2 regions of the Paenibacillus sp. FSL R7-0331 genome follow, and region 1 is predicted to be linked to the other one. Evidence: a T-box and tRNA genes for the amino acid it is inferred to sense, from the RefSeq annotation. Region 1 holds a T-box; the other holds one or more tRNA genes.
What was found. A T-box is a leader RNA that pairs with one kind of tRNA and senses whether it is charged. The one in region 1 lies ahead of R70331_RS23805 (valine--tRNA ligase), so its partner is inferred to be a tRNA-Val.
Positions count from the first base shown of each region.

Region 2: it encodes a tRNA-Val, which carries the amino acid that the T-box ahead of R70331_RS23805 (valine--tRNA ligase) is inferred to sense. The anticodon was not compared.

Region 1 is NZ_CP009284.1:5,531,913-5,537,831, reverse strand. Features, by position in the region: gene R70331_RS23810 (LysM peptidoglycan-binding domain-containing protein) at 1-923, shown strand, start outside; T-box leader at 1,135-1,419, shown strand; gene R70331_RS23805 (valine--tRNA ligase) at 1,525-4,224, shown strand; gene R70331_RS23800 (bifunctional folylpolyglutamate synthase/dihydrofolate synthase) at 4,230-5,606, shown strand; gene murC (UDP-N-acetylmuramate--L-alanine ligase) at 5,614-5,919, shown strand, end outside.
Region 2 is NZ_CP009284.1:2,975,062-2,980,980, forward strand. Features, by position in the region: gene R70331_RS12280 (helix-turn-helix domain-containing protein) at 1-258, shown strand, start outside; gene R70331_RS12285 (hypothetical protein) at 414-1,694, shown strand; gene R70331_RS12290 (hypothetical protein) at 1,719-2,468, shown strand; gene R70331_RS12295 (DUF1796 family putative cysteine peptidase) at 2,589-3,260, opposite strand; tRNA gene R70331_RS12300 (tRNA-Val) at 3,930-4,001, opposite strand; gene R70331_RS12305 (cupin domain-containing protein) at 4,167-4,682, shown strand; gene R70331_RS12310 (NUDIX hydrolase) at 4,679-5,113, shown strand; gene metG (methionine--tRNA ligase) at 5,163-5,919, opposite strand, start outside.

The sequences.
Region 1 (5,919 bases):
GCGAAGGTGCTGCAGAATCGCCTGCGGATCAGCAGGAGCAGGAGTATACCTCCTTTATTCCGGAAGCGGGGGCTATTAATCCGCTGGTACTGGAAGGCTCCGTCTATACGCAGACAGCCGGACACGCTGCCCAGCCGCAGAAGGACAAGGAAACGAAGCTGCGTACGCATAGTATTGAGTCCGGCTTCTCCAGCGGCGCAGCAGCGGAGGGCTGGCAGAAGGGCAAAGCGGCGGCAGAGCCGGTATCCGGCTACTTTTTCGGCGGACGCGAGAAGGAAGCGGCGGTGACACCGGCTGCTTCTGCAGAGATTGCGCGTGCAGGGGCCGCCGATGCTGCAGAGGATTCCGCCCCTGCGGCAGTGCAGAACTACGCATTTGCTGACATCGCCTCCGGAACGCTCTATGCGGAGAACCGGGAGGAGCCGGTTGTTGCTGCCGGAGAGCAGGAGCCGGATCTGGCTCCGGTTCAAGATGAGCCTGTCCTGCAGGAGCCGGCGGACTTTATGGAGAATGAATCTCTTCTCTCGCCGGAGACGCTGCCTGCCCAGGAAGAAAAAGCGGATCTGAAGATCGGGCTTGGCAGTAAGAAGGAGACGGATTCCGCTTCAAAGGAGCATCTCACCTTCTCCTCCCTGCTCAGCTCAAGCCGCGCCCATAAGGAGCTGGAGAGTGCAGTCGCAGCCGCCGAAGCGCCTCCTGAAGCAGCTCCTGAAGCGGGGAATCACAGCGACTGGAAGAACCGCTTTATCAGCAGAACCGGGGGTGCGGAGCTGTTCCGCAAGGTCCGGATGTGTATTGTCCAGCGGGAGGATACGCTGGATACAATTGCCGAGAAATATCAGCTCAGCGCACGTGAGCTGGTGATGTACAACCGGCTGGCCGGCCAGAATGTGGAGGAAGGCCAGGTATTGTATATTCCTTAAGCCGGGAGGCTTAAGGAGCGGAATGAGACAGAGCAGCGATTCCTGTTATGGGGAGCGCTGCTCTTGTTTGTGTTGTGGCGCTGTACAGGGCTCCAGCCAACGGTAAAAGTCCCGCCAAATCGGCGGTACCGCCGCGCAGGCTGCAGTTTGTGCGTATGCTGGTTGACTAGGAATAGTACTAAAGGTATTATGGGAATAAGTAAAACTTAGCTAAAAGACTGGGAACGGGAAGAGTAGGCGGTCAGCCCTTCAGAGAGCGGAATTGTTAGTGCTGTGATTTTCCGCAGGATGTTTGCCACCGAAGTCGCCCCGGAGTCGCCCTTCTGAACCTGCCGCCGTTCGTACGGCCTGCAGTGTAGGATGCGGCCGGACGCAGCCGTTATCTGCATGAGTGTCGCGCTAAGCTCCGGGAACCGCAGGTGACCGGGCACAGGTGTATTTGCTGCTAGCGCGAAACAAAGGTGGTACCGCGAAAGAATGGCCTTTCGTCCTTTGAGACGAAAGGCCTTTTTGTATTTTCACAAGCGAATAAGAAGGCTTCAACTCAAACCGTATCTTAATGGAGGTTCAGAACATGGCTGATCAAGGCAAAGCGGCAGAGATGCTGCCGGACACGCAGGAAGCGGCAGCGCAGGCTGCGGCTGACAATAGCACTAAGAACGACATGCCGACTACGTACGATCCGAAAGCGGCAGAGCACAAATGGTACACCTACTGGATGGAGAATGAATTCTTCAAGGCCGGCCAGCGCCCGGACGCAGAGCCTTACAGCATCGTAATCCCGCCGCCGAACGTAACGGGGATGCTGCATATCGGGCACGCGCTCGACTTCACCCTGCAGGATATTCTGATCCGCACGAAGCGGATGCAGGGCTTTGACACCCTTTGGCTGCCGGGAACGGATCATGCGGGTATTGCTACCCAGACGAAGGTCGAGCAGAAGCTGCGCCAGCAGGGCATTTCCCGTCATGACCTGGGACGCGAGAAGTTTCTGGAGCAGGTATGGGCCTGGAAGGACCAGTACGCCGAAACGATCCATGAGCAATGGGCGAAGATGGGTTTGTCCCTGGACTATTCCCGTGAACGCTTTACTCTGGATGAAGGCTTGACCAAGGGCGTACGCCAGGTCTTTGTAGAGCTGTACCGCAAAGGGCTGATCTACCGCGGCAAGCGTATCATCAACTGGGACCCGGCTGCACGCACGGCTCTGTCGGATATCGAGGTTGAGTACAAAGAGGTTAACGGACACCTGTATCACCTGCGTTATCCGCTCAAGGACGGCAGCGGCCACATCACTGTAGCCACAACACGTCCGGAGACGATGCTCGGCGATACTGCGGTAGCCGTGCATCCGAAGGATGAGCGCTACAAGGATCTGATCGGCAAAACGCTGATCCTGCCGATTATCGGCCGTGAAATTCCTATTATTGCTGATGATTACGTAGAGAAGGAATTCGGCAGCGGCGCGGTGAAGATTACTCCGGCTCATGATCCGAATGACTTTGAGGTAGGCCAGCGCCACAATCTGCCGCAGATTAACGTGATGGATGAAGGCGGCGTAATGAATGAGGAAGCGGGGCCTTATAACGGCCAGGACCGCAGCGAATGCCGCAAGAACATCGTTGCAGATCTGAAGGAGCAGGGCGTCCTGATCTCGATCGAAGATCACGTACACCAGGTAGGACACAGCGAGCGCTCCGGCGCCGTAGTTGAACCTTATCTGTCCACCCAGTGGTTCGTAAAAATGCAGCCGCTGGCTGAGGTTGCCATCAATGCACAAAAGGAGGGCAACGGGGTTAATTTTGTTCCTGAGCGTTTCGAGAAGACCTACCTGAACTGGATCGAAAATGTACGTGACTGGTGTATCTCCCGCCAGCTGTGGTGGGGACACCGTATTCCGGCCTGGTACTCGGAATCTACAGGCGAAGTATTCGTAGCCTATAGCGAGGAAGAAGCCCGCGAAATAAGCGGACTGGATGATCTGAAGCAGGATGAGGACGTGCTTGATACCTGGTTCAGCTCGAACCTCTGGCCGTTCGCCACAATGGGCTGGCCTGACGAGAACAGCAGTGACTATCAGCGTTACTATCCGAACAACGTGCTTGTTACCGGTTACGATATTATCTATTTCTGGGTAGCGCGCATGATCTTCTCTGCCTTTGAATTTACCGGCCAAAAGCCGTTCGCCGATGTATTCATGCATGGTCTGGTACGTGATGCCGACGGCCGCAAAATGTCCAAATCGCTCGGCAACGGGATCGACCCGCTGGATGTTATTGAACAGTACGGTGCGGATGCTATGCGCTATATGATTTCAACAGGTATTACTGCCGGCCAGGATCTTCGTTTCCGGATGGAAAAGGTTGAGCAGGCCCGTAATTTCGCCAACAAGATCTGGAACGCATCGCGCTTCGCGCTGATGAATCTGGAGGGCGTAAACTTTGCAGATATTGACATTACAGGCGAGCTTACAACGGCTGACCGCTGGATTTTGCACCGCCTGAACGAAACTTCCCGCGATATTACGCGTCTAATTGACTCGTACGAGTACGGTGAGACCGGCCGTCTGCTGTACAACTTTATCTGGGATGACCTGTGTGACTGGTATATCGAGTTCGCGAAGCTGTCGCTGTACGGCAGCGATACGGCTGCCAAAGCCAAAACCCAATCGGTGCTCGCCTACGTGCTCGACCGCACGCTGCGCCTGATTCACCCGTTCATGCCGTTCATTACCGAGGAGATCTGGCAGCATCTGCCGCATGACGGCGCAACCATTACGCTGGCAGAGTGGCCTAAGTACGATGCAGCGCTTGAGAGCCCTGAGGCAGTGGCCGAAATGAACCTGCTGATGGACGTCATCCGTGCAGTACGCAACATCCGTGCAGAGGTTAATGTGCCGATGAGCAAAAAGGTAGAGCTGATCATCAAGGCTGGCAGCGCAGAAACACTCAGCATTATCAGCCGCAATGACAATTACATCGGACGCTTCTGCAACACGTCTTCGTTTGAAGCCGGACTGGAACCGCAGACGCCGGACAAAGTAATGTCCGCTGTCGTTACCGGAGCAGAGCTGCTGCTGCCGCTGTCGGGGCTGATCGATATTGACCAGGAAATCCTCCGGCTCGAAAAAGAAGTGCAGACGCTGAACAGTGAAGTGGAACGCGTTGAGAAAAAGCTTGGCAATCAGGGCTTTGTTGCCAAGGCTCCGGCTAAAGTCATCGAAGAGGAACGGGCGAAGCAGGCGGATTATTCCGCTAAGCGCGAGAAAGTGCTGGCCCGCATCGCAGAGCTGAGAGGATAAGGGATATGGAAGAGATGATCGGGAGCGGTAACGCCGCTCCTTTGGGTTCTTATACAGAAGCGGTGGACTGGATCAACGGGCTGATTCCGTTTGGTATCCGACCGGGGCTGGAGCGGATAGAGCTTCTAATGGAGAAGCTCGGCAACCCGCACCGCCGGCTGAAGTTCATTCATGTGGCAGGAACGAACGGCAAAGGCTCGACCTGCGCTTTTTTAACAAGTGTGCTGCTCAAAAGCGGCTATAGTGTTGGGACGTTCACGTCTCCCTACATCACCAAATTCACCAACCGTTTTCAGTATAACGGTACGGATATCCCTGAAGATACGCTCACTGCGCTTGCTGAGAAGCTGCGCCCCCTGGTAGAGGAAATTGCTGCCGGCGAGCTTGGTTCACCGACGATGTTCGAGGTGGCGACGGCGCTGGCGATCCTCTATTATGCCGAATGCTGTTTCCCTGATGTAGTCGTATGGGAGACGGGGCTTGGGGGAAGGCTGGATGTAACGAACATCGTGCTTCCGGTGGTGTCCGTAATCACCAATGTCGGCCATGACCATACCGATGTGCTTGGCGATACACTGGAGAAGATTGCCTTTGAGAAGGCGGGGATTATTAAGCCGGGTGTTCCTGTAGTCAGCTGTGTCAGCCAGCCGGAGGTTATCTCTGTCCTGAAGGCCAAGGCAGAAGCCAGCCGCTCGACGCTTTATCTGGCCGGGGAGGACTTCAGCTATGCGCTCACCGGCATTGAAGACGGTGTACAGCGCTTCAGCTTCAAGGGGCCGTTCCGCCCGTTTGAGGTTGGCATTGCCATGAAGGGTGAGCATCAGCTCAGCAACGCAGCCGGGGCAATGATGGTGCTGGAGGTCCTTCGCCAGTACATGGCTTTTGTGCTGGATGATGAGGCTGTGCTTGAGGGCTTCCGCGATACCTTCTGGGCCGGACGGCTGGAGGAAGTAAGCAGTCAGCCGCGGATTGTACTTGATGGTGCGCATAATCCCGAAGGTGCAGAGAGCCTGGCAAGAAGCCTGCCGCAGTTTTATCAGTACGGTAAATTAAATTTACTCATGGGGATGCTGGCTAATAAGCATCATGAGTCATACTTCAAGCATATACTGCCTATAGTGGATACGCTCATCCTGACCGAACCGGATTTCCGGAAGAAAATGGACGCGGAGGAACTACAGGCCATCGCAGAACGCCTGCGGGAGAAATATGCCAAGAGCAATTTGGAAATTATTGTAGAACGTAATTGGGGCAAGGCGCTGCAGCTGCTGCAGTCGATTACGTCGGAGAAGGATCTGGCGGTCGTGTCCGGCACGCTGTATCTGATCTCTGATGTGCGCAGTACGCTTTTGCAGCAACCCGATTCTGAAAAAGGCTGGTGACGAACTGTTGGATACTACTGAACGTGTGCATTTTATAGGGATCGGCGGCTACGGAATGAGCGCGATTGCCCGGGTAATGCTGGAGATGGGATATACGGTTACGGGCTCCGATGTGGCAGCCCAGGAATTGACCGAGAAACTGATTGCCAAAGGCGCCAAGGTCTATATCGGACATACGGCGGAGCAGGTTAAAGGTGCAGATCTGGTCGTGTATTCGACCGCACTGGCCAGCGACAATGTGGAATGGGTAGAGGCCGAGCGCCTCAACATCCCGGTGCTGCACCGCTCGCAGATGCTGGCACGGCTGCTCAAT
Region 2 (5,919 bases), 2.6 Mb from region 1:
GTCCGTCAGCTGTCCCGGGGGCAGAAGCAGGTGAATCTCAGCCTGGAGGCACTTGCACAGCTGACGGCAGATCATCTGTTCATTACCTTTGACCGCCAGATGGGGGAGGGCCGTGAGCTGCTTGAAAGTCCGCTCTGGCGCAGCTTGCCGGCTGCACGCAGCGGCTGTGTCTACGAGATGGATTTTATGGCCTGGATGAATTATGGCGTGATGTCGCACCACCGCAAAATTGCCGATGTACTGCAGGTGCTGGCGTAAGGCTGATTTTCGCAGGGATACCTGATATAGCAAATAACAATTACTAGGAATATGACTAATGATAATGCTTTCATAGAAAATGAAGGGTATTCTTTATTTGGAACTAATAGGTAATCATCTGGAGGTTTCATAATAACCATTCTATGGAGGTATGTATGAAAAAGATCATTTCCGTTCTTATGGCAGGCCTCATGTTAACAGCGAACACCGCAGCAGTCTCGGCAGAGGAGCAGCCGGACCCGGCTCCGCTGGTAACGCAAGCAGATGCAGAGGCCAAAATGCAAAGTATTTTATTTACTGAGGGAGAGCTTCAGGACACTTCGGTTGACAAGGCAGCAGCAACAGCCGTTCAGGAATTTCTTAGTCAAATATCTGTCTTTGAACAAAGCGGCCTGCAGAGAAGAGCCGGAGCGGAGCGTCAGGAAATAACGCCATTGAAGGGGATTGATGAACGGACTTATTACAATATCGACCTTTATCAGGGTGACAGCTATACAGGCTACATCATTCTCGGAGATCTTGAAGGTAACGGTAAGCTTGCCGTTATGGAGCATGGAACATCGCCCTCACCCGTCCAAAGAACGAACGCTGATCCCGCATTGGACAATACAGAGATCCTCTATGGCGGACCGCTGTTGTCCTATAGTGTAGAGGTTGATAAAGAGCAGCAAGCCTTTGATAAAACAGCGCTTAATGTTATAACCGGCGAGAGAATTTCAACAGAAGCCCTGGCCTTTCAAATGCCTGAGTTCAGTGTGGCAGCAGCCCAGCCTTCTCCGCCCAGCAGCGGCTATACTCAGATTACTTTCCCGTCCCAAAGTGTCTTTCTTTCAAATGTTCAGGGCTCCTTGGGATTAGCTGAGAATTTTGGCTGCGGTCCTGCTGCCGGCACTAACCTTTTATATTCGCTGGGGCAGCGCAATTCATCCTATAATGATATGCTCTGGTGGAAGGCTGATCCGGCAAGGGCTATGGATATGTATACTATGGGCAGTATTTTAGTGAACAGTATGTCTGCGATTTGGGGCACTACTTTTCCTGAATTCAAAGACGGTCTTAATTCATATTTGAGCAATTATAATCATAGTCCTTACTTAGCGTCGCAATTAAGAAGTGATAACACCAATCTCGGCACTCCCACAACGACCTCTAATACATTGGTATGGGAGAATATCAAAACAGGCATCAACGGGAATAAACCGGTTGCTGTCCTCGCCGGCAAAAAAACGTCCACAGGCAGTACCACCTATCCTGATACGGGAAGTACCTCCAGCATGGTGTTTCACTGGTTTACAGCATTAGGCTACATTCAGGACAGCAATGCTAATATGTACATGAAGATAAGCAGCTGGGGCAATATCTATTATGTGAGCTACAATGCTTTATGCTATTGGAGAGATACGCTAGGTTCGGTGTATATCTATGCCAGCTATTAGAATCAGCTAACGGGGAGGGTTAACGTGGGTGTAGTATTAGTGCTCGCAGCTTCTATACTGTATCCGGCTCTACTATACAGGATATTCCGGCTCATCCATGACAAAAGCCGCCTGCGGATGTATTGGATTATTGTGCCTTTATGCCTCATTATCAGCTTGTCCATCCCGTTGCTGTATTCCTATATTAAGGATTCGTCCATCTTATTGTCCCTGGAAACCATGGTTGATTATTCGCTAAAATCGGGACTGCTGACTTTTCTGGTCATCCCTTCTGTTACAGCGGGCTTAATCTGTACATTGTATGGTTACCTGAGAATCAGCAGAGTGTCCGTCGCCCTTATGTCTGCAGTATGTATTGCAGGTGTGGCAGGAGTCGGGCTGGGGGGCAGCATGGCGGACCGTCTGCTTAATGAACCGGCTATCCGTTGGGAGCAGCTTGGGACAAATGAAGTTAGCGGGGCTGTATTTTGGATTTTTGGTGACGGGCAAAATACGGAGAACCGTTACATAAAGCTGAATGAACAGGAGACGGATCGGGTTAGAACAATGCTTAACTCTATTCCGGAGTCTGCGATTAATGAAATTCCGTATGCTGAACGTACATTGACTGCGGAGATTGGACTCAGCCTGAAAAAGAATGATCAGCGATCGATCCGGATTCATTATGACAAACATGAAATGTACGCTGCTATAACGGATAAGCGGAGTCAAAAGTATTTCTCTGTCCAATCCGGCGAGCTAAAAGCCTTCTTTGATCAAAAGCTGCTGGAGTAAGGGTAAGCAGACGTAGAAAAGCCACTGTCAGCAGTTATTTGCGGCTGTGGCTTTTTTTGTCCGCCGAAAGGATTTATAAGGTTAACAAGGCAAGCCGGCAATGGCTTAACGGGGTACCGTTTACCTCAGGCGTATCCCGCTCAATACATAATCCCAGTTCGCATAATCATTCATATCATTTGGAACCTCCAGCGCACAGACCTGCTCCATGCCCCAGGGAAGCTCCCGGCTGACAGTCAGATGCTCCGCAGGGTTGAGGATCAGGATGGTGAAGCTTCTTCCGCCAAGCAGTGCAGATATAATAGACCGCAGCTCATACACCTGCTCGTAGCTGGCAGACCACCTGATGAACAAAGAGCTGCTGCTAGCCATCATACTTGACCAGAAGCGGGCAAGCCGCCGGTCAAGCTTTTGCCGGTAGGCCGGATAGAAGGCACGCCAATCTACATTCGGAATGACCGGGAAATCATGGGCGGAAATGATATTGTACAAAGAATCCCTGATAAAATAGGACTGCGATAAGCTGCCCCGGGCAGGATCGTCATACACCGGATTCCCGTCATTGAGAAAAAAGTGCGTCTCCTCCAGCCTGCTTAGATTCTCAAGTGCCATAAAGCGGTTAAAACGGCTGCTGATAAGCCGGTTCACATCACTCAGCGAGGCCGAGATCATCCAGTCCAGTGGCATAGCGAACCTGCGCAGCCCGTATCGCCTCATATTAATGGCGGGTGAGCAGGAGGAGCCCAGGCTGATAATCAAATCGTATTCTTTTTGAATTTCCTGAAGGTTCATGTAATGTGTCACCTGCTTCTGTCCGGAATCATTCCATTAATAAAGTGTATACGCTGACAGATGGAATGGATTGGACTAAGCGGCGGATATTTGTAATGAATACTTCTTCATCTATATCTCCTCGAAAACTCTATGCCGCACTAAATCATCTAAGACAAAAGAAGACTATCGAGACATTCTCGACAGTCTTCAGCTGTTATAAGAAGCTTATTCCTAAATTAGTAAACTACCACGGAATTATACATGGACCATTGGGACCTGAAGGGCAATAGCCTGGTGGTCTAGGAGGTACACCAGGTTCATTTCCTCCGGGTTGGCCCGGGTTGAGAATTCCTCCTGCCAGAGCAATACTAGAAGATAAGGATACAACCATAACAATTGCAAAAGTGACAGCCAGTAATCTTTTTTTCATGTTTAACCTCCTAATATTTATGTGGTTTATACATCTCAACAATACCACATAAATACAATAAATGACAACATTTTACTTATAGATGAGGGAGTGGGAATATTGCAATGTTCACCTAAAGAATTAGATTTAGCACAGAAGAATGAAGTTAATTGGAGATATTATCATCAGGAGAAATGTAAAATGAGGTAATAAAAAAAGCAAACAAAAAACCCTTATACAATAAGGGCTTTTTGCTGAGATATGATGTTAAACCTATATAGGACGGATGGGGTTCGAACCCATGACCCCTACCCTGTCAAGATAGTGCTCTCCCGCTGAGCTACCGTCCTGCAACGAAATTTATAATACCATAGGATGTGAGATAATAGCAACCTTTATTTTTTCGTGAATCCTAGGATAAGAACCAGCCGGAATTTATTCAATGTAATCACTATGAACTAAGTTGCAGATCAGGTAAAATATAGGAGTCTGTATAAATGAAAAGGAGTGAGCACATGGCAACTATTTTCAATACTGCAAACACTGCTTTTACGCAAAAACAGTCTCCTATACCCGAGTTTGCCTGGCATACCAGTGAGAAGCTGGCAAGTATGGCGGGCTCGAAGCATCTGATCTTTGATATACGCTCGCTGGACCCCGGGAAATATTCTTACCCTTATCATTTTCATAGAAATGCGGAAGAGATCTTTGTAATCATGGAGGGGAAATCCTTACTGAGAACCCCAGTGGGAATTCAGGAGCTGAGTGCAGGAGATATTGTGTTTTTTGAGACCGGGCCGGAAGGAGCGCATCAGCTGTATAATCATACCGGAACTCCCTGCAGGTACTTGGATCTGCGGACCAACAACGGGCTGGATGTAGCAGAGTACCCGGATTCCGGTAAAATCAATATTTTACCGTATGAAGAGCTGTATCAGGCGGCGGATCAGGTTGATTATTACAAGGGTGAGGATACCATCAGAGAGAAGTGGGAGCAATTATATAGTAGAGATAGAGGGGATAACCGGTGAAAGTAACTATACATACTGATGCTGTAGAAGAAGAGGTTTCATTAGAATATGTAGTCATTGCTGTCAGGCAGGATAATCAGTGGGTCTTGGCCAGGCACAAGGAGCGGAGTACATGGGAGTTCGCCGGAGGACATATTGATTCTGGTGAAGCGGCAGATGCTGCTGCGGCCAGGGAACTATATGAAGAGACTGGTGCAGAGGAATTCTCGATAATCCCAGTCTGTATCTATTCAGTAGCCATAGAGGGGGTGCCCGAGAGTTACGGAAAATTCTATCTTGCAGATGTAATCAGGTTCGGGCAGATCCCCCAGTATGAGATGGCTGAGATAAGGGGGTTTACGGATTTGCCGGAGGATCTGACCTATCCCCTGATTGTCCCGGTACTCTTGGCAGAAGCTAAAGCTTTTATGCTGCAAGGCGGGCGGTCGTAGCGGCCGGAGTGCCCTACTTCCTTTGACAGGTATTCTCTGGCCTAAGATCCTACCTTAAATTCAAATTCAGCCGCTCCGTCTCTTCTTCAATCTGCTTCAGGTCAATCCGCTCAAACAGCAGGGTCAGACCTTGAATAGTCTGGCCTTCTGGTACGGAGATGCTGTGCCAGCCTGGCTGCCCAAGTGACAGGAAGGAGCGTATCCGGTCACAGGAAAAAGGAATAAACGGGTTCAGCAGGTTAGCAAGGTTAGCAATAATCTGAACACAGTTATAAAGGGTGTTGGCGCAGGCAGCAGGGTTTTCCTTCAGCTCTATCCAGGGCTTTTGTTCGTCAAAATATTTGTTGGCCCGGCGGATGCCGGAAAAGATTAGCTCCAGCGCATCTTTAAACCGGCCTGCTTCAATCAGCCTTCCGGCATCCCCATACAAAGCGTTAATAGCATTGTCCCATAACGGATCGGTTTCTCCACCCGGAACCTTACCGCCGAATGCTTTATTGATAAATGCCAGGCTGCGGTTGACGAAATTACCGAAGGCGCCAAGCAGCTCACCGTTATGGCTGTGGATAAATTCCCGCCAGGAGAAATCCGTATCACGCTTTTCAGGGCCGTTCGCTACCAGAAAGTAGCGGACCGAGTCCGGCTGATAGCGGCTGAGAATATCCGGCACCCAGACGGCCCAGTTGCGGCTGGTGGAGAACTTCTGCCCCTCCAGCGTCATATATTCACAGGCGAGCAGCCGGTCCGGCAGGTGCAGCCCGCCGGCGCCTGTCAGGATGGCAGGCCAGATCAGGCTGTGGAAGGGC